DNA from 3 places in the Gordonia sp. 11cp genome. Region 1 is predicted to be linked to each of the others. Evidence: predicted binding sites of a transcription regulator. Region 1 holds the regulator's gene; each other region holds the start of a gene.
What was found. Region 1 encodes LexA, which represses DNA repair genes until DNA is damaged. Its sites were predicted from a motif close to CGAACANNTGTTCG; they were not measured.
Positions count from the first base shown of each region.

Region 1 (5,883 bases):
CGCCGAGCTGACGGCTCTTCGCTCACCACAGGCATTTTCGGACTTCCTGGAGCGTATCCGGCCACGGATCACCGAGGCCGCACCGGACTACTTCTCGCTCGCCGTCGCGGCGCTCGAACGAATGGCGCCGGTCCGGGCGGCGATCGACCGGCACGCCGGTTCGCTGGCCGCCGACGACGTCGCCGAGCAGATCGACCACCTCGTGTTCGACGGATTCGTCGCAGCCACCGCCCGACGGCACCTGGAGAACCTGCCGCGCTACCTCGAAGGTGCGCAGGCACGTCTGGAGGCGCTGCCCGGGTCGGCATCGCGCGACCAGGCCGGTGTGGCGGTCATCGATCGAGTCGTCGAACGGTGGGCCCAACGACTCGAACAGGTGCCGGAACACCGACGGGCGATCGTCGACGACGAAGCGCAGTGGCTTGTCGAGGAACTACGCGTGGGATTGTTCGCCCAGCGTCTCGGTACCGCGTTTCCCGTCTCGGAGAAACGGGTCCTACGAGCTCTGGACCGGCTCGGCTGAGACGGTGTCGGCCCGCCCGCCGGACGCCGACTTCAGGTCGTCGATCTCGCGCTGGAAATCCTCCACCGAGTCGAACGACCGGTACACCGAGGCGAACCGCAGGTACGCCACTTCGTCGAGATCGCGGAGCGGACCCAGGATCGCCAGACCGACCTCGTTGCTGGGGATCTCGGCCGATCCGCTGGCGCGCACGGTGTCCTCCACCTGCTGGGCGAGCTGGGCGAGTGCGTCCTCGGCGACGTGTCGGCCCTGACAGGCGCGTCGGACACCGCGCATCACCTTCTCGCGACTGAACGGCTCGGTCACACCGTTGCGTTTGACCACGGCGAGCACGGCGCTCTCCACGGTCGAGAAACGGCGGCCGCACTCCACGCACGAGCGGCGGCGTCGGATGGCCTGCCCTTCGTCTGCGACACGCGAGTCGATGACCTTGGTGTCGTCGTTCTTGCAGAAGGGGCAGCGCATCGTGTCCTCACGCAGGTCGCGGGACGCTGGAACGCACCGAATCCGTGCGCCCCGCCGCTTCTCGGCCGGCCCCTGTGACATCGAGGATACCGCCCGGCCTCAGCGGTACCGGGGGGTGAGCAGGGGCTGGCCCACCTGCAGCGCACTCGTGGGCAGATCGTTCATCGCGACGATCTCGTCGATCACGATCTCGCGCGGCATCTCCGGCGCCACCCGGCCGGCGATCGTGCTCAGGGAGTCCCCCGCGCGCACGTGGACGACCTCCGCACTCACGGCGGCAGGGGTCATCGAGTCCGAGTAGTTCTGGCCGACGACGCCGAACACCCACACGACGAACGCCAGCCCGACGCCGGCGAGGACCGCCACCGCGGTGCGGCGACGGCGACGGAACACCGCGGCATCCGGCGCGAGAGGGCCCCGGCCCCTGGACCCCACCGCCGAGCCGCAGCTCGTGGCGCCGACACGCGGGGTCAGCGGTGACCCGCCCGCCGGACGGTTGCCTGCCGGCCGGTTGTCGACCGGGCGGCGACCGTCGGACAGCGGGGCACGGGTCCGGACGCGATCGGCGCGATCGGTACGCGCCCGAACGGTGTCGGGACGGTCGGTACGGACGGGAGCGACGAGAGTGTCGGTGCGCATGGTGCCCTCCGAGTGTTCGGTGCGAGATCCTCTGGGTGAGATCTTCTGGTGTGGTGTGTGGTGCTGTCGGTGTTCGAACTTCGATCAGGTGTTCGATGCACTGATGTTCGAATTTGTAGCACGGCGCACCGACAAAGTCTCGCGACACATCGAACAAATGTTTGAGGTGAGGGTCGCACTCCGCTAGGCTCGGACCCGGCTGAACATCCCCACCGGACATCCCACGGGCCATCTACCTGCACGTTCCGAAGACGAGAGGAACCGAACATGAGTGACACCGGCGACAGGCGCGGCCGAGCGCGGGGAGTCGACGACGAGGCCCCGATCGACGTCGCCGCCGCCGAGGCCTCACTCACCCCGCGACAGCTCGGGGTCCTGGAGGTGATCCGCCGCTCGGTTCGCGAGCGCGGTTATCCGCCCAGCATCCGCGAGATCGGCGACGAGGTCGGGCTCGCCTCGACATCGTCGGTTGCCCACCAGCTGCGAACGTTGGAACGCAAGGGCCTGCTCAAGCGAGATGCGAACCGACCCCGCGCGGTCAACATCGCCCCGAGCGAGCCGCCGTCGCCGGAGACCCCCTCGACCGGCCAGCTACCGGAGCCGACCTTCGTGCCGGTCCTCGGTCGTATCGCGGCCGGTGGTCCGATCCTGGCCGAGGAGGCGGTCGAGGACGTGTTCCCGCTTCCTCGCGAGCTGGTCGGCGAAGGCTCGCTGTTCCTGCTGCGCGTCGTGGGCGAATCGATGATCGACGCGGCCATCTGTGACGGCGACTGGGTGGTGGTCCGGCAGCAGAACGTCGCCGACAACGGCGACATCGTCGCGGCGATGATCGACGGCGAGGCCACGGTGAAGACCTTCAAGCGTCAGGGCGCCAACGTGTGGCTGATGCCGCACAACGAACTGTTCGATCCCATCCCGGGCAACGACGCCGTGATCCTCGGCAAGGTCGTCACCGTGATGCGGCGAATCTGACCTCTCCGCCGACCGAACGGTCGAGCACTGCCGCGGCCGCTTCGCGCGCCGCGGCAGGATCGGATGTGGCCAGCGCGGCGTCGGCGGCAGCGCGGCAGTCCTGTGTGGTCACCGCACCGAGCCTGGCCCCCACCGCCGCGGCCGCGGCGGGCGCACTGGACAGCGAGGTCACCCCGAGACCCACGAGGACGCAGGCGAGATTCGGATCGGCGGCCGCCTCACCGCAGACCCCGACCGGCTTTCCCTGTCGGACACCCGCGGCGGCAACACCCGCGATCAGGCTGAGCACGGCGGGTTGCCACGGGTCGGTCAGCCCGGCGAGATCGGCCGACATCCGATCGGCCGCCATCGTGTACTGCGTCAGATCGTTGGTACCGATGGACACGAAGTCCACCTCCGCGAGCACGGCCTCGGCGAGGATCGCCGCCGCGGGCACCTCGATCATGACCCCCGCGACCAGACCCCGACCCCGGACCTCCGCGGCGAACACCCGCGCCTCCGCCGGCGAGGCGATCATCGGCGCCATGACCCACGGCGCGACCTTCGAGCCGACGGCGGCCAGCGCGATCGCGTCGAGCTGATGTGCGCGGATCTCGGGATGCGCCAGGGCGATTCGATCCCCACGGACCCCCAGCGCCGGATTGGACTCGTCGGGATGCGTCACGAAGCGGAGCGGTTTGTCCGAGCCGGCGTCGAGGGTGCGGATCACCACCTTCCGCCCGTCGAAAGCACCGAGGACCTCACGGTAGATCCCGGCCTGCTCGTCCACCGACGGTTCGTCCGCGCGTTCGAGGAAGGCGAGTTCGGTGCGGAAGAGTCCGACACCCTCGACGGGGTGTCCGGCCGCGGCCCGTGCCGACGATCCGTCGGCGACATTGGCGAGCACTGACACACCCACGCCGTCGGCGGTGCGCCCCGGACCCGTCCAGCCGGCGACGACCTCGGCGCGTCGCCGGTCCTCCTCGACGCGTGCCCGGGCCGTGTCCGCGTCGGGCTCGACCTCGATACGGCCGGTCGTTCCGTCGACGAGAACGGTTGTGCCGGAATCGATCTCGGCCAGATCAGTGACCGCGACGACGCACGGGATGCCCAGCTGCCGCGCGATGATCGCGGTGTGACTGGTGGGGCCGCCCAATCGGGTGACGAGGGCGATCGTGCTCGCGGGGTCGAGGCCGGCGGTGTCGGCGGGCGCAAGATCGTCGGCGAGCAGCACCGACGGCACCTGCGGTGTCGGCACACCCGGCTCGGGCAGGCCGAGCAGTTCGGCGAGCACGCGGTCGCGGACGTCGTTGAGATCGGTGACCCGCTCGGCCATCAGCCCGCCGAGTTTGGTGAACACCGCCGCGAACTGCTCGGTGGCCGCGACGGCCGCGGCTTCGGCGGAGGCGCCCTTGGTGATGAGCGCCGTGGCGGAACCGATCCATCCCCGGTCCTCGGCCAGCCCCGCGGTCGCCGCGAGCACCTCGGCGGCCACCCCGGTGTTCTGGGAGGCGCGCGTGCGCAGTCGCGCGGCGACGGCCCCGGCAGCCGAGGCGAAGCGCGTCACCTCGTCGGCGCGCCGCTCCTCGGGGATCTCCACGCCGACGCCGAGCGTCTCCGGCGAGTGATCGGGCCGCTCGCCCGGCCACAGCGCCGGACCGTGCGCCAGTCCGCCAACCACCGGGGTCCCTGTCAGGATCTGCGCCATCGTCTTGCCTCTCACTCGACTATCGATGTGACCACCGTTACAAAAAGTGCTTGACTTGTCAACACAAACAGGCGTAAACACAATTACTACAACATCCAATCCAACACGCCTCAACAAGCGGGGTGGCTGGAACCTTCAGATCGGAGCGATGTGTACGCCGAGGAGAGACAACAGGCGATCGTCGACGAGGTGCGCGTCGCGGGGCGGGCATCCGTGGCCGCGCTCGCCGAGAAATTCGACGTCACCAGCGAGACCGTCCGTCGAGACCTCGCCGTTCTGGAGCGTGCCGGGCATCTGCAGCGTGTCCACGGAGGTGCCGTCCGCGCCGAGGTCATGCGGGCTCTGGGCGAACTCGGGATCGACGAGCGCGAGTCGAGCCAGATCGAACAGAAGACCGCGATCGGCCGCGCGGCGATCCGCTTCCTGCCGCCGGACGGCGGTTCCGTGCTCTTCGATGCCGGCACCACGACCTACCGCGCCGCCGAGGCCACCGCGCCGGATCGGAGACTCACCCTGTTCACCAACAGCCTGCCCATCGCCGGTCTGCTGGCCGGCACCCATCCCGACGGCCTCCATGCTCTCGGCGGACGCGTCCGCGGTCTCACCCAGGCCACCGTGGGCGTCGAGACGGTGGACGCACTCCGCCGGCTGCGCGTCACCACCGCGTTCCTCGGCACCAACGGTCTGAGCGAGTCCCACGGGTTGTCGACCCCCGACCCCGACGAGGCGGCGGTGAAGGCGGCGATGGTGGCGGCCGCGCAACGCGTCGTGGTGCTCGCCGACAGCTCGAAGATGGACCGCGAAGACCTGTCCTCGTTCGCCGGGATCGACGACGTCGACGTCCTCATCACCGACTCCGGGATCGACCCGGCCTTCTCGGCGGCCCTGTCCGCGCGCGGCGTCGAGGTGGTGATCGCATGATCGTGACGGTCACCGCGAACCCGAGCCTCGACCGCACCCTCGAACTCGGCGCACCGCTCGCCCGCGGCGAGGTGCAGCGTGCCGGCGTGGTCCGCACCGAACCCGGCGGCAAAGGTGTCAACGTGTCCCGCGTCGTCGCGGCCGCCGGTCTGTCCACCCGTGCCCTGCTCCCCGCCCGGTCGGGCGATCCGCTGCGCACCGCACTCGACGACCTCGGACTCCCCTACGACGCGGTGCCAGTCGACGGCGAGGTCCGCTCCAACATCACCATCGCCGAGTCGGACGGGACGACCACCAAGATCAACGCGCCGGGCGTCGCCCTGACGACGCAGGATCGCGAAGCACTCGTCGGACTCGTCCGCGCTCACGCCGACTCCGCGCACTGGGTCACCCTCTGCGGCTCGCTGCCGCCCGGCGTTCCCGATGACTGGTACCGCTCGATCGCCGACGACCTCGTCCTCGCCGGATGCCGGGTGGCGGTGGACACCTCCGGCGCTCCGCTCCGTGCCGTCGTCGCCGGTCGCGTCGACCTGATCAAACCCAACGAGGACGAGCTCGCCGAGCTGACCGGCGCCGACCCGGCGATACTCCGAGACGCTCTCTCCCGCAACGATCTCGGCCCCGTGGTGGAGGCCGCGACCACGATCGCGGAGCAGATCGGCGGCAACGTCCTGGC
Region 1 is NZ_CM173437.1:4,089,746-4,095,628, reverse strand. Features, by position in the region: gene hrpA (ATP-dependent RNA helicase HrpA) at 1-523, shown strand, start outside; gene nrdR (transcriptional regulator NrdR) at 497-988, opposite strand; gene AC3B6C_RS18350 (LysM peptidoglycan-binding domain-containing protein) at 1,088-1,627, opposite strand; gene lexA (transcriptional repressor LexA) at 1,895-2,599, shown strand; gene AC3B6C_RS18340 (phosphoenolpyruvate--protein phosphotransferase) at 2,577-4,286, opposite strand; gene AC3B6C_RS18335 (DeoR/GlpR family DNA-binding transcription regulator) at 4,437-5,207, shown strand; gene pfkB (1-phosphofructokinase) at 5,204-5,883, shown strand, end outside.

Region 2 (5,883 bases), 420 kb from region 1:
ATCCCGACCACCGGGGAGCTCATCGCGCTGATCGGGGTCACGCCGCACGGTTCGGCCGGTCGGCTCTGGGGCGAGGCACGTGACGGCTACGGCGAGGCGCTCGACGCCGCGATCGGGCCGGTGTCGCGATTCGCGGATGGTGCGCTCGATCTGGCTGTCGAGCAACCGTTCTCGCGCGGGATCGGCTGAGTCTCGCAGGGTCAGCACATGGCCCAGGCGCCGTACTCTGAGCGGTCTTCGTCGCGCTCAGCGATCTGCCCGTTGATCCAGATGGCGCAATACAAATAGCCCGCGTTGTGCATCTTGTCGTGCACGCTGATCGGCCCGTGGTCCAGACCGGAGGCTTCCAGGGCGGCACGCACGGCCACCGCCTGGGCTTTGACCTCATCACTCAGCGCTGACGGGCTCGACTTCGGCCGGCGAGGTCGGGGTTCCAGCACCGGCCGGCCCCTCTTCTTTGGCGCGTCTCCGCAACTCGTAGAACGACTTCCGGGGAATACGGTGCTCGACGCAGAACGTGGAGACCGCTCCGCGCGGTGCATCATCAGGCCACTGCGAGATCGCCAGACGCACCTTAGGACCAAGGGGTTCATTAACAGCCACCGCCCGAGCGTCGAGTATCGGCAGCCTGAACGGGGACCACGGTGGTGGTTCGATGGGGAGCCCCTCTTTGCTTTCGCCTTCGGGTAAGCCGGGGTCAGTTCGGTTCATCCTCGCGGCCGGGATTGTTCGCCAGAGCGATGCCTCGGAGGTATGTGGTGAGGATCGATTGCGCAGCTTGGTGGGATGACCCGATCACGGTTCGATGAAAGACGAGGCTGTCGGTCAGTGCGATCAGCTCTTCGCCGATATCGCCTCTGTTCGAAATGTCCGCGGCGGTCAGCAAAGATGCCACGATCTCCTGTGTGGAGGCGTGCACGTTCGATGCCGTAGTCAACCGATCTCGAAGGTGCGGTGCGTCGCCGACTTCGAGAAGTAGTGCGTAGCGCACTCGCATCTCCTTTCGCCGGGTTGCGAGGGTGTCGACCATGCCAGCAATCAACCCAGCGAGGTCGTCGACGGTAAGACGGCGGCGCAGCCTGATCTGCTCCTCTACGGTGGCGGAGAGTTCGTCTGTCTCGGACTGTGTTCGGCTGGCCAGCGTATTAACGATTAGCTCGATGAGAGCGGGCCTGGTCGAAGCGTGATAGGACGTCGACCCCTGCGGGAGATGAGCTTCGTGATCGACAGCTCTATGCGTCAGAGCTCGGACTCCGTCGCGGGCAACAATACTGATCCCCGCGTCGGCGATCAGCTCGCGCCTCTTTTCGCTGCGTGCCGACATGACACCTAATGCTACAGGTGTAGAGTCACACCAAGAAACACTACAGCTGTAGCAAGTTTTGGAGGGCGATCGATGATCTTCAACTTCACTCCGGACCCTGTCCTATATCCGTTCCAGTCTCGGTGGTTCGACTCTTCAGCGGGCCGGGTGCATTACATCGACGAAGGCGCGGGGCCGCCAATCGTGTTTTGTCATGGTTCGCCGACATGGAGCTTCCTGTATCGGCACGTCATCAAGGATCTTCGCGATCGCTTCCGCTGCATCGCTGTTGACTATCCAGGATTCGGTATGTCTGAGCGACCAGTCGGATACGGGTACACCATCTCCGAACTCACCGGGGTTGTCGGCGAGCTGATCGATCACCTGCGCCTGGAGGATTTTGTTGTGGCGGGCCAGGACTGGGGCGGACCCATCGGGCTCGGCGCAGCAGTCGAAAGAGCTGACCGCGTCCGGGGCGTCGTTGTGAGCAACACCGCTTTCTGGCCAATCACGCCATTGGCCAACCGCGCGTTCAGTGTGCTCATGAGTAGCCGCCCGATGCAGCGCCGAATCATAGAGCAGAACCTGCTCGTGGAGAAGTTTCTCCTCGGTAGCGCCGGCCCCACGCTCACTGCAGCGGAGGCCGAGCACTATCGGCGGGTGCAGCCCAGCGCGGCCGCGCGACAAGGGCTTGCAGCTATGCCTAAACAGATCCGCACGGCAGCACCGTTATTGAAACAGCTCGCTAGCGACGTTCCATCATTCCTCGGCAGTAGACCGACGGTTGCCATTTGGGGCATGAGCGACATGGTATTTCGTCCAAAGACATGCCTGCCCCGAATCCGCGATGCGTTCGACGATGTCAAAGTCATCGAAGCGCACCATGCAGGACACTTCGTCGCCGAGGACGCACCAGATCAAATCGTGACTGCAATCAACGACCGATTCCACTGACGGAACAGTGATGGCGTCCTCGGTCCCTGGATAGTCTCGCCGCCAGATGACCACGAGTCGAGTCGATGCAGACACCGAGCAGTGACGAAGAAGTGTCACCACCAACGTTCCTTGTAAGGTGCCCGATGTCTTGATGCAGAACTGTCACCGATGTCCTGCGAAATGACAGCTCCCAGCGAAACACATTCACTCTTGATTCGAACGTATATTCGAGTAAAGTGGAGGTATGTCATCGGGGGCGGGGGCGGAATCCACCACATCGGTGGATGCATCATGCGATTCCGTCGAACCGCGCCTGCGCGCCGACAATGAGCTTTCTGCCGCCGAACTCGTCGAGGTCCTGAATCACTGTGCGGGACTGGCTGCGTCGGCGGCGCATCGGATGATGACCGTGGCCAGCCTCATTCACGACGAACGTGCGATGGACTACGCGCAGCGGCGCGCCGAGGTGCACAGCGGTGAACTCGACTCCCTCGAAGCCTTCGACGCGTTGTCGGCGCGGGTGGCCGCCGGTGAGGACCCCTACGAACAGTTCGGGCCCGACGGGCTCGAGCAGGCCATCGCCGAAGTCGGCGCCACCCTCACAGTGACCCCGGCCGAGGCGAAAGACCTCATCATGGCCGGTGACGCCCTGCGCTACCGACTGTCCTTCACCGGACACGCCCTGGCCTGCGGGCGAATCGACAAGCGCCGCTTCCTCATCGCACTCAAACGCACCGACCTGATCACCGACGCCGACGAGATGCAGACCGTCGACGCCCACCTCGCCGAGGCGATCTTCGCCCGCGCACCCATGTCCACAGCACGGTTCACCGCCATGGTCGACGCCATCGTCGCCGCGTGGGCACCCGATGCGCTCCGGCGACGCAAAGAGCGGGTGACCGCCGACCGCAACGTGACCATCACCCCCGATCGGTTCACCCCCGGCCAATCCCGGATCTCGGGTACCTTGCCCGACGCCGACGCCGCCGAGTTCGACGCCCGCCTGTCGGCGATGGCCACCGCCGTCCACGCCGGTGACCCACGGACCCTGCCGATGCGACGTGCCGACGCCCTCAAAGCACTCGCCCGCGGCGAAGTCGCCCTGACATGCCACTGCGCTGACTGCGACGCTGCCGCAGCCGAACCCGACACCACTGCGGGACAGGAGCTCGACGAAACCAGGGGCGACACCGACACTCCCGCCGACGCACCAGCCGTCGACGCGATCGTCGCCGCGCCGCACGAGCCGGCCGCTTCGTCGTCGCCGCCGCACGCGCCGCGCGCGACCTTCCACATCGTGGTGAACCTGTCGACGCTGATCGGCCTCGACGACGACCCTGCGTTCCTCGACCGGCACGGCATCATCGACGCCGACACCGCACGGCAACTGCTCGGCGAAGCCCGACGCACCTACATCCAGCCCGCATCCACTGCAGCCGACGCGGCCCCAGTACCCGACGCGGACCCGTCGACGACACGGTACGCACCGTCGAGAAAACTCCAGGCGCTGGTGCGTGCGGGCGAGTTGTGCTGCACCTTCCCGGGCTGCAACGCCCCGGTGTGGCAGATCGACCTCGACCACACCGACCCGTTCGACCACACCGACCCACGTCGCGGTGGCCGCACCGAAGCGCGCAACCTCAAACCGCTGTGCCGGTTTCACCACCGGATCAAGACCTTCACCAGCTGGCAGGACCACCAGGACGAGTTCCTCACCGCGTGGTTCACCACACCCACCGGCCACATGTTCGTCGGCAACGCCTACAACGGACGCGACCTGTTCAACCGGCTCGCTCCCGGCCGGCCTCCCGACCACCCGGCACGGGACACACTGGACACGTTGCGCACCAACGACTTCCGACGCCAACAGCGCGCCGAGAAGCGCTGGAACGACGCCAACCCGCCACCCTTCTAGGGACGGACCGGGGTCAACCGGTGCGCGTGAACACGCGCACCGGTTGCCGTGGCATCCCCCGTACGCCCATCCCCGTACGCCTCAGCCCATCAACACCGACGCCGACGGGTAGCTCTCCGCGAATCCCGTCGGCAGCGGTGCGATGAAGACGTTCTCGGTACGCGTGCGGGTGATCCGCCAGCGCCCGTCGCTTCTACGGAACGCGTTGTTCAGTCGACTCGACCGCAACAGCGCCGTTCCGTCTCCGAACAGCCAGGGCTGCATGTGGATCCACTGCCCCTCCGCATCCTCGCCGTCGACGTGGATCTGCTCCGAGGTGAGGTAGTGCGCGTTGAGCAACAGTGCGGGGTCACGCTTCTCACCCCAGAAGCGCTGGAAATGTTCGCGGATCGCCTGCTTGCCCTCCGCGCGCCCGAACTGACCGTCGTAGTACTCGCCGACGCCCTCCCACACCGCGTCGTCGGTGTAGAGGTCGAGGATGAGCTCGATGCGCTCGGCGTCGTCGGCGACACCGGGCTCGGGACACGGGGTGTCACACAGGAACATGTACCGAGCCTGAATACGTCGGATGTCGGCTTCGGCCTCCAGCGTCTCGATGCGGGCCACCAGGGTGGCGATCCTGGCGTCGACCTGCACATCGGTCATCGCCCGAGCACCTCCACCACCGCGCGGGCCTGCTCGATCCACGCCTGCACCTGGGCTCCGGTCACGCCAAGTGGCAGCTGTGACAACCGAAGCGTCATCGAGTAACCGCCGCGTGCGTCCCGGATCGGCAACACGATGGAACCGACGTCGTAGGTCTGATCGCTTCGCACGTCGCGCAGGCGGTAGTCGATCGGCGTCTTCCCGATGGATTCGCAGATCTCGCGTTCCTGTGACGGCGTCAACCGGCCCCGCTCATAGGATTTCGTCGCCGCCCGCATCTCCTCGTACGCGGTCGAGCCCGCATCGGGCAGGAAGGACACGAGATATCCGTGCTGCCGTACGAAGTCGAGCCGGTCGCGATGCACCTGTCGCACCTCGTCGTCGGCGTCTCGCAGTTTGGCCAGCCACCTCTCGCGGGTGTCGCCGTCCTGGTCGAACACGTACGTGTCGCCGATCGGCGGCACCATCGGGATGCGGTAGGCCAGGCCCTCCTCGCGGTCGACGCCCGGCGCGGTGGCCGACAGGACCACCGCCATCTCGTCGCGACTGACGGCGGTGAGCACGGACACCTCGCACCGCGCGGACGTGGCCAGCGCCTCGACCTGGGGGCGCGCCGCGTGCGCGGCGTGGATCGTCGGCAGGATCTCGTGGTCCATCCGGGCCATCAGCGACGTCGACACGAAACTGCCATAGCCGCCCTGGAAGAAGATCAGCGGAGACACGGGGTTGGTCACTGCCAGATCCCGCACCTCGCACAGCGCGATCCAGTGATCGCCTGCCTCGACGACGTTCCGGATGCGGGTGTCGATCCAGGCCACCGAGTCGGCCAGGACCGGGTCCCCCGACGGTGACGGGAACCAGTCGATGCCGTCGAGCTTGTTCTCCCACCGCTGCGCGATCGTGAGGACGACGTCTTCCTGCTCACCCCCGAGAATGTTGATGCACAGCGACTCGCATCCGCGCATCTTCTCGAAGGTGCGCGAGGTCTTCATCGGCATGAAGGACACCAGCGGCGGGTCCATCGACACCGAGCTGAAGGTTCCGACGACCATGGCCAGCACCGATCCGTCGTCTCCACGTCCGG
Region 2 is NZ_CM173437.1:3,665,235-3,671,117, reverse strand. Features, by position in the region: gene AC3B6C_RS16425 (GNAT family N-acetyltransferase) at 1-189, shown strand, start outside; partial or broken gene AC3B6C_RS16420 (IS481 family transposase) at 288-603, opposite strand; gene AC3B6C_RS16415 (TetR/AcrR family transcriptional regulator) at 698-1,324, opposite strand; gene AC3B6C_RS16410 (alpha/beta fold hydrolase) at 1,397-2,257, shown strand; gene AC3B6C_RS16405 (HNH endonuclease signature motif containing protein) at 2,484-4,154, shown strand; gene AC3B6C_RS16400 (nuclear transport factor 2 family protein) at 4,236-4,799, opposite strand; gene AC3B6C_RS16395 (flavin reductase family protein) at 4,796-5,883, opposite strand, start outside.
Region 2: the regulator LexA is predicted to act here: its motif matches at 2,456-2,469, upstream of AC3B6C_RS16405 (HNH endonuclease signature motif containing protein).

Region 3 (5,883 bases), 1.9 Mb from region 1:
CACACTCACGCACCCTTCGGCACCGCGGTCGCCTGCGTCAGCGGGCTGACGTCGCTGCCCGTGCTGCACTATCAGCAGCTCGGCCTCGGCGGCGCGATCCCGATCGCGCCGTATGCGACATTCGGAAGCCCGGAACTGGCCGACATCGTCGCCGACGCACTGGTCGACACCCAGGTCGCGCTGATGGCGAATCATGGTTCGGTGGCACGGGGCTCGAGCCTGGCCGACGCCGTGGAGAATGCGCTGCTGCTGGAGTGGCTGGCCACTCTCTTCCACCGGACCTGCAGCATGGGCCGGCCCCGTGAGCTGACCGCCGACGAGCAACAGTCCACCGTCGCCCAGGCGATCCGACTGGACTACGGGACGCCCCAGGAGAAACGCACGTGACACCCACCTCGCCATCGACCGTCCCGCTCACGATCGCGACCGTGGGCGTCCACGTGCTCGACATCCACGTCGTCGGGATCGAGGCCATTCCCCAGGGCTCCGACGGCGCGCTCGTCGAGTCCATCGGCTTCTCCGCAGCCGGTACCGCGGGCGGCACCGCGCTCGTCCTCGCCCGGCTCGGCGCCACGGTCCGAACCCACGGTGCGATCGGCGCCGACTCGATCGGGCGTTCGCTGACCGCCTTGCTCGACGCCGAAGGCGTCGACACACGCGGGCTCGTTCCGAAGGCGGGGGTCCAGACGTCGTCGTCGGTCATTCCCGTGCGGCCCAACGGGGACCGTCCCGCCTGGCACTGCATCGGCGCCAACGCTCAGTTCGTACTCGACGACCTCGATCCCGGGGCGCTCGACGGGCTGGATCACCTGCACCTCGGCGGCCCGGAGTTCCTCGGCGGCCCGGTGGCCGCCGAGCTCCTGGGCCGAGCCCGCGACCGCGGGATCACGACGTCGGCGGACCTGCTGTCGGGTGGCGACCCCGGGCTTCTCGAATGGATCGGCGACGCCCTTCCCCACATCGACTACCTGATGCCCAACGACGAACAGACCCGTGGGCTGACCGGTTCGGACGACCTCGCGGACGGTGCGCGCGCGCTGGTGGACCGTGGCGTCGGATGCGTCGCGCTCACCCGCGGCGCCGACGGCGCACTGGTCGTGACCGGCGACGACACGGTCGCCGTACCGGCGTACTCGGTGGACGTGGTCGACACCACCGGCTGCGGCGACGCGTTCTCCGCCGGTTTCATCACCGGCCGGCTCCGCGGGCTCGGCCTCGCCGGCTCCGCCGAACTCGGTTGCGCGGTCGCCGCGCACGTCGCCCAGGGCATCGGGACCGCCGCCAACTCCTACGACCTCGACGCGATCGAGACATTTCGGCGGGCCCACGCCGCCGACTGAACACTCGCCCGACCGGCCGCCGGTTTGGCCGACTCCCCCTCGGGTAGGCGATCACCACTGTTGCCGACAGGACGGGAGAGGTGCTCGACCGCTTCGGCTCCATCGACGTATGGGTGAACAACGTCGGTGTCGGAGCGGTCGGATACTTCTGGGACATCCCGATCGAGGACCACGCCCGCCTCGTCGACGTGAACCTCAAGGGGTTGATCTACGGCGCACACGCGGCGCTGCGCGTCTTCCGGTCGCAGGGTCGCGGCACGCTGATGAACGTAGGGTCGGTCGACAGCGCGGTGCCCATCGCACTCCAGAACACCTATGCGGCAACCAAAGCGGCGGTCCGCAGCCTCGGACACTCGTTGAGCGAAGAGCTACGTATCGCCGGCGACTACGACATCAAGGTGGGCACCATCATGCCGTGGGCGGTGGACACCCCGTGGTGGGTCCACGCCGCCAATTACACGGGGCACGAACCGCGCATGTCCGCTATGGACGATCCGCAGATCGTCGTCGATGCGATCGTCGCCGCCTGCACCGACCCGAAGCTCGACCAGCCGGTCGGCTACAAGGCCAAGGCCGCCAACGCTTCTCATCAGGTCATGCCGGGACTCACCGAACGGTTCTCGGCGGTGGTCGCGAAATCGGAGACCGAGAAAGGAATTCCCGTCGCGCCGCATCCGGGAGCGATCCACGACCCGAACCCGGACAGCACGGGTGTCTCCGGCGGCATCCGCGAACGGATGGTCGCCGAGGACTCCCGCTGAGACCAGCCGCCGACACCACCGACCTCGAACTCGTTGGCCTGTCAGTACGTCTTGGTTCGATTTGTAGGCCGTCCGAGAGCAGGGCAGATCAACCCTTGACTCGAACGCATGTTCGAATAGTATGGAGGTATGTCATCGGGGGCGGGGGCGGAATCCACCACATCGGTGGATGCATCATGCGATTCCGTCGAACCGCGCCTGCGCGCCGACAATGAGCTTTCTGCCGCCGAACTCGTCGAGGTTCTGAATCACTGTGCGGGACTGGCTGCGTCGGCGGCGCATCGGATGATGACCGTGGCCAGCCTCATTCACGACGAACGTGCGATGGACTACGCCCAGCGGCGCGCCGAGGTGCACAGCGGTGAACTCGACTCCCTCGAAGCCTTCGACGCGCTGTCGGCGCGGGTGGCCGCCGGCGAGAACCCCTACGAACAGTTCGGGCCCGACGGGCTCGAGCAGGCCATCGCCGAAGTCGGCGCCACCCTCACCGTCACACCGGCCGAGGCGAAAGACCTCATCATGGCCGGTGACGCCCTGCGCTACCGACTGTCCTTCACTGGACATGCCTTGGCCTGCGGGCGAATCGACAAGCGCCGCTTCCTCATCGCACTCAAACGCACCGATCTGATCACCGACGCCGACGAGATGCAAACAGTGGACGCCCACCTCGCTGAGGCGATCTTCGCCCGCGCACCCATGTCCACAGCACGCTTCACCGCCATGGTCGACGCCATCGTCGCCGCGTGGGCACCTGATGCGGTCCGGCGCCGCAAAGAGCGGGTGACCGCCGACCGCAACGTGTCCATCACCCCCGACCGGTTCACCCCCGGCCAGTCCCGGATCTCGGGCACGTTGCCCGACGCCGACGCCGCCGAGTTCGACGCCCGCCTATCGGCGATGGCCACCGCCGTCCACGCCGGTGACCCACGGACCCTGCCGATGCGACGTGCCGACGCCCTCAAAGCACTCGCTCGCGGCGAAGTCGCCCTGACATGCCGCTGCGCCGACTGCGACGCTGCCGCAGCCGAACCCGACACCACTGCGGGACAGGAGCTCGACGAAACCAGGGGCGACACCGACACTCTCGCCGACGCACCAGCCGTCGACGCGATCGTCGCCGAGCCGCACGAGCCGGCCACTTCGTCGTCGCCGTCGCACGCGCCGCGCGCGACCTTCCACATCGTGGTGAACCTGTCGACGTTGATCGGCCTCGACGACGACCCCGCGTTCCTCGACCGGCACGGCATCATCGACGCCGACACCGCCCGCCGGCTCCTCGCCGAAGCCCGACGCACCTACATCCAGCCCACCCCCGCCGACCCCGACGCGCCACCGGGACCCGCCGCAAACAGTTCAGTGACCCGGTACACCCCGTCGAGAAAGCTCCAGGCGCTGGTGCGTGCGGGCGAGTTGTGCTGCACCTTCCCGGGCTGCAATGCGCCGGTGTGGCAGATCGACCTCGACCACACCGACCCGTTCGACCACACCGACCCACGTCGCGGTGGCCGCACCGAAGCGCGCAACCTCAAACCGCTGTGCCGGTTTCACCACCGGATCAAGACCTTCACCAGCTGGCAGGACCACCAGGACGAGTTCCTGACGGCCTGGTTCACCACACCCACCGGCCATATGTTCGTCGGCAACGCCTACAACGGACGCGACCTGTTCACCCGGCTCGCTCCCGGCCGGCCTGCCGACCACCCGGCACGGGACACACTGGACACGTTGCGCACCAACGACTTCCGACGCCAACAGTGCGCCGAGAAACGCTGGAACGACGCCAACCCGCCACCCTTCTAGACACCGCCGGTCACGACAACACCGACGCGGTGGGCGAGATCATGAATTCCGGGAAGCTCCGTAGTAGCGGCGCAGGAACTCGTCGCGGTACTCGGCGTAGGTGCCGTTCTCGATGGCTTCGCGGGCCCGGTCGACGAGGGTGACGATGAAGGACACGTTGTGCAATGTCGCCAGGGTTGCACCCAACCCCTCCTTGGCCTTGAACAGATGGTGCAGGTAGGCCCGGCTGTATTGCGACGTGTAGTTCTCGATCTCGGGGTCGAGCGGCCGGAAGTCGCTGCGGTACTTGGCATTGGTGACGTTATACCGGCCGTCGAGTGAATAGATCGCACCGTTGCGGGCGACCCGGGTCGGCGACACGCAGTCGAAGGTGTCCACGCCGTTCTCGATGGCGGTGAAGATGTCGTCGGGTTCACTGATCCCGAGCAGGTGTTTCGGCGAGTCCTCGGGGAGCTCGTCGTTCACCCAGCCGACGATCGTGCCGAGGTTGTCCTTCTCGAGCGCCCCGCCGATGCCGTAGCCACCGAAACCCTTTCCGCCGACCGCGCGGTCCGCCTCGCTCAATGCGACGAGATCGCGGGCCGCCTTGCGACGAAGGTCCTCGTACTGGGCGCCCTGGATGACACCCCACAGCGACTGCTGGGGACGATGAGCGCGCTCGACACTCAACCGGTTGTGTTCGTCGAGGCACCGGATCGCCCACAGGCGGGTTCGCTCCAGCGAATTGACCTGGTACTCGCGGGTGTTCATCAGCGTGGTCAGCTCGTCGAAGGCGAAGATGATGTCTGCCCCGAGCTGGTGCTGGATCTGCATCGACACCTCCGGCGTGAACCGGTGGGCCGACCCGTCGAGGTGCGACTTGAAGGTCACCCCGTCGTCGTCGACCCGCGAGAGCCGTTCCTTGCCGTTGGCGGTGAGGTCGTCGTCTGGGGTGCCGGTGGCCTCCATCGAGATGACCTTCTTGAACCCCGCACCCAGCGACATGACCTGGAAGCCGCCGCTGTCGGTGTAGGTGGGACCACGCCAGTTCATGAACGCCCCGAGCCCACCGGCCGCGTCGATGATCTCGGGACCCGGCTGCAGATACAGGTGGTAGGCGTTGGCGAGCACGGCCTGGGCGCCGAGGGCGGAGACAGATTCCGGCAGGACCGTCTTGACCGTCGCCTTGGTGCCGACGGGGACGAACGCAGGGGTGCGGATCGGTCCGTGCGGTGTGGTGATCGTCCCCGTGCGCCCGCGGGTGCCGGCCAGGGTGGTGCCGACGACGTAGGTGGGGTCGGCGATATCGGTTCCGGTACTGCTCACGTCCAGCATCTTCGCAGGTCGAGGGCGCCCACCCCAAACCGGCGCAAGGCACCGGCGACCTGTTCGGCCGGTGGCATCCCGTTCGCTACGGTGGTGAACCATGTCGCGCAGAACTCGTCCCACCGGTGCCACCACGAGCCACTCTCGCCGATCGATCAGGGTTGCCGCGGCGGCCGTCGGCCTCGCCGCGGCGATGTCGACGCTCCTCGGATGCGGCGCGGAACAGGACGTGACCACCGCGTCGTCGACCACCCAGGCCGGCGCCGCGGAGTCGGGACCGCAGTCCGCCGAACAACCCGCCACCTCGCCTCCGGTGGTCCCCGGTCGCAAACCCGTGTCGTCGACGCAGACCTCCAGCGCGACGCAGTCCGACGACTCCGACACCACCTGCGGCACCATCCCCGGCCCCGACGGCGCGCTGCGCGTGCTGATCCTCGCCGGCGACGTCGCCTGCGACTCGGCGACGAGCATCGCCGCCCAGTACGGGCCGAAGATCGCGAGCGGCCAGCAGCAGTCGGTGGCCGGATGGACGTGCGCACCATCCCAGCTCGAAGGCGTCCTCGCCGCCTGCCAGAAGGGCACCGCGGTCATCGGTTTCGCACCCTGATCCTCGCAATGGGCTTGACCCTCACGTGACGTGAGGCAGCAGGGTGTCGATGTGAGCGAGGACAAGCACA
Region 3 is NZ_CM173437.1:2,187,423-2,193,305, reverse strand. Features, by position in the region: gene AC3B6C_RS09670 (class II aldolase/adducin family protein) at 1-387, shown strand, start outside; gene AC3B6C_RS09665 (carbohydrate kinase family protein) at 384-1,340, shown strand; gene AC3B6C_RS09660 (SDR family NAD(P)-dependent oxidoreductase) at 1,391-2,101, shown strand; gene AC3B6C_RS09655 (HNH endonuclease signature motif containing protein) at 2,231-3,901, shown strand; gene tgt (tRNA guanosine(34) transglycosylase Tgt) at 3,941-5,215, opposite strand; gene AC3B6C_RS09645 (hypothetical protein) at 5,307-5,813, shown strand.
Region 3: the regulator LexA is predicted to act here: its motif matches at 2,203-2,216, upstream of AC3B6C_RS09655 (HNH endonuclease signature motif containing protein).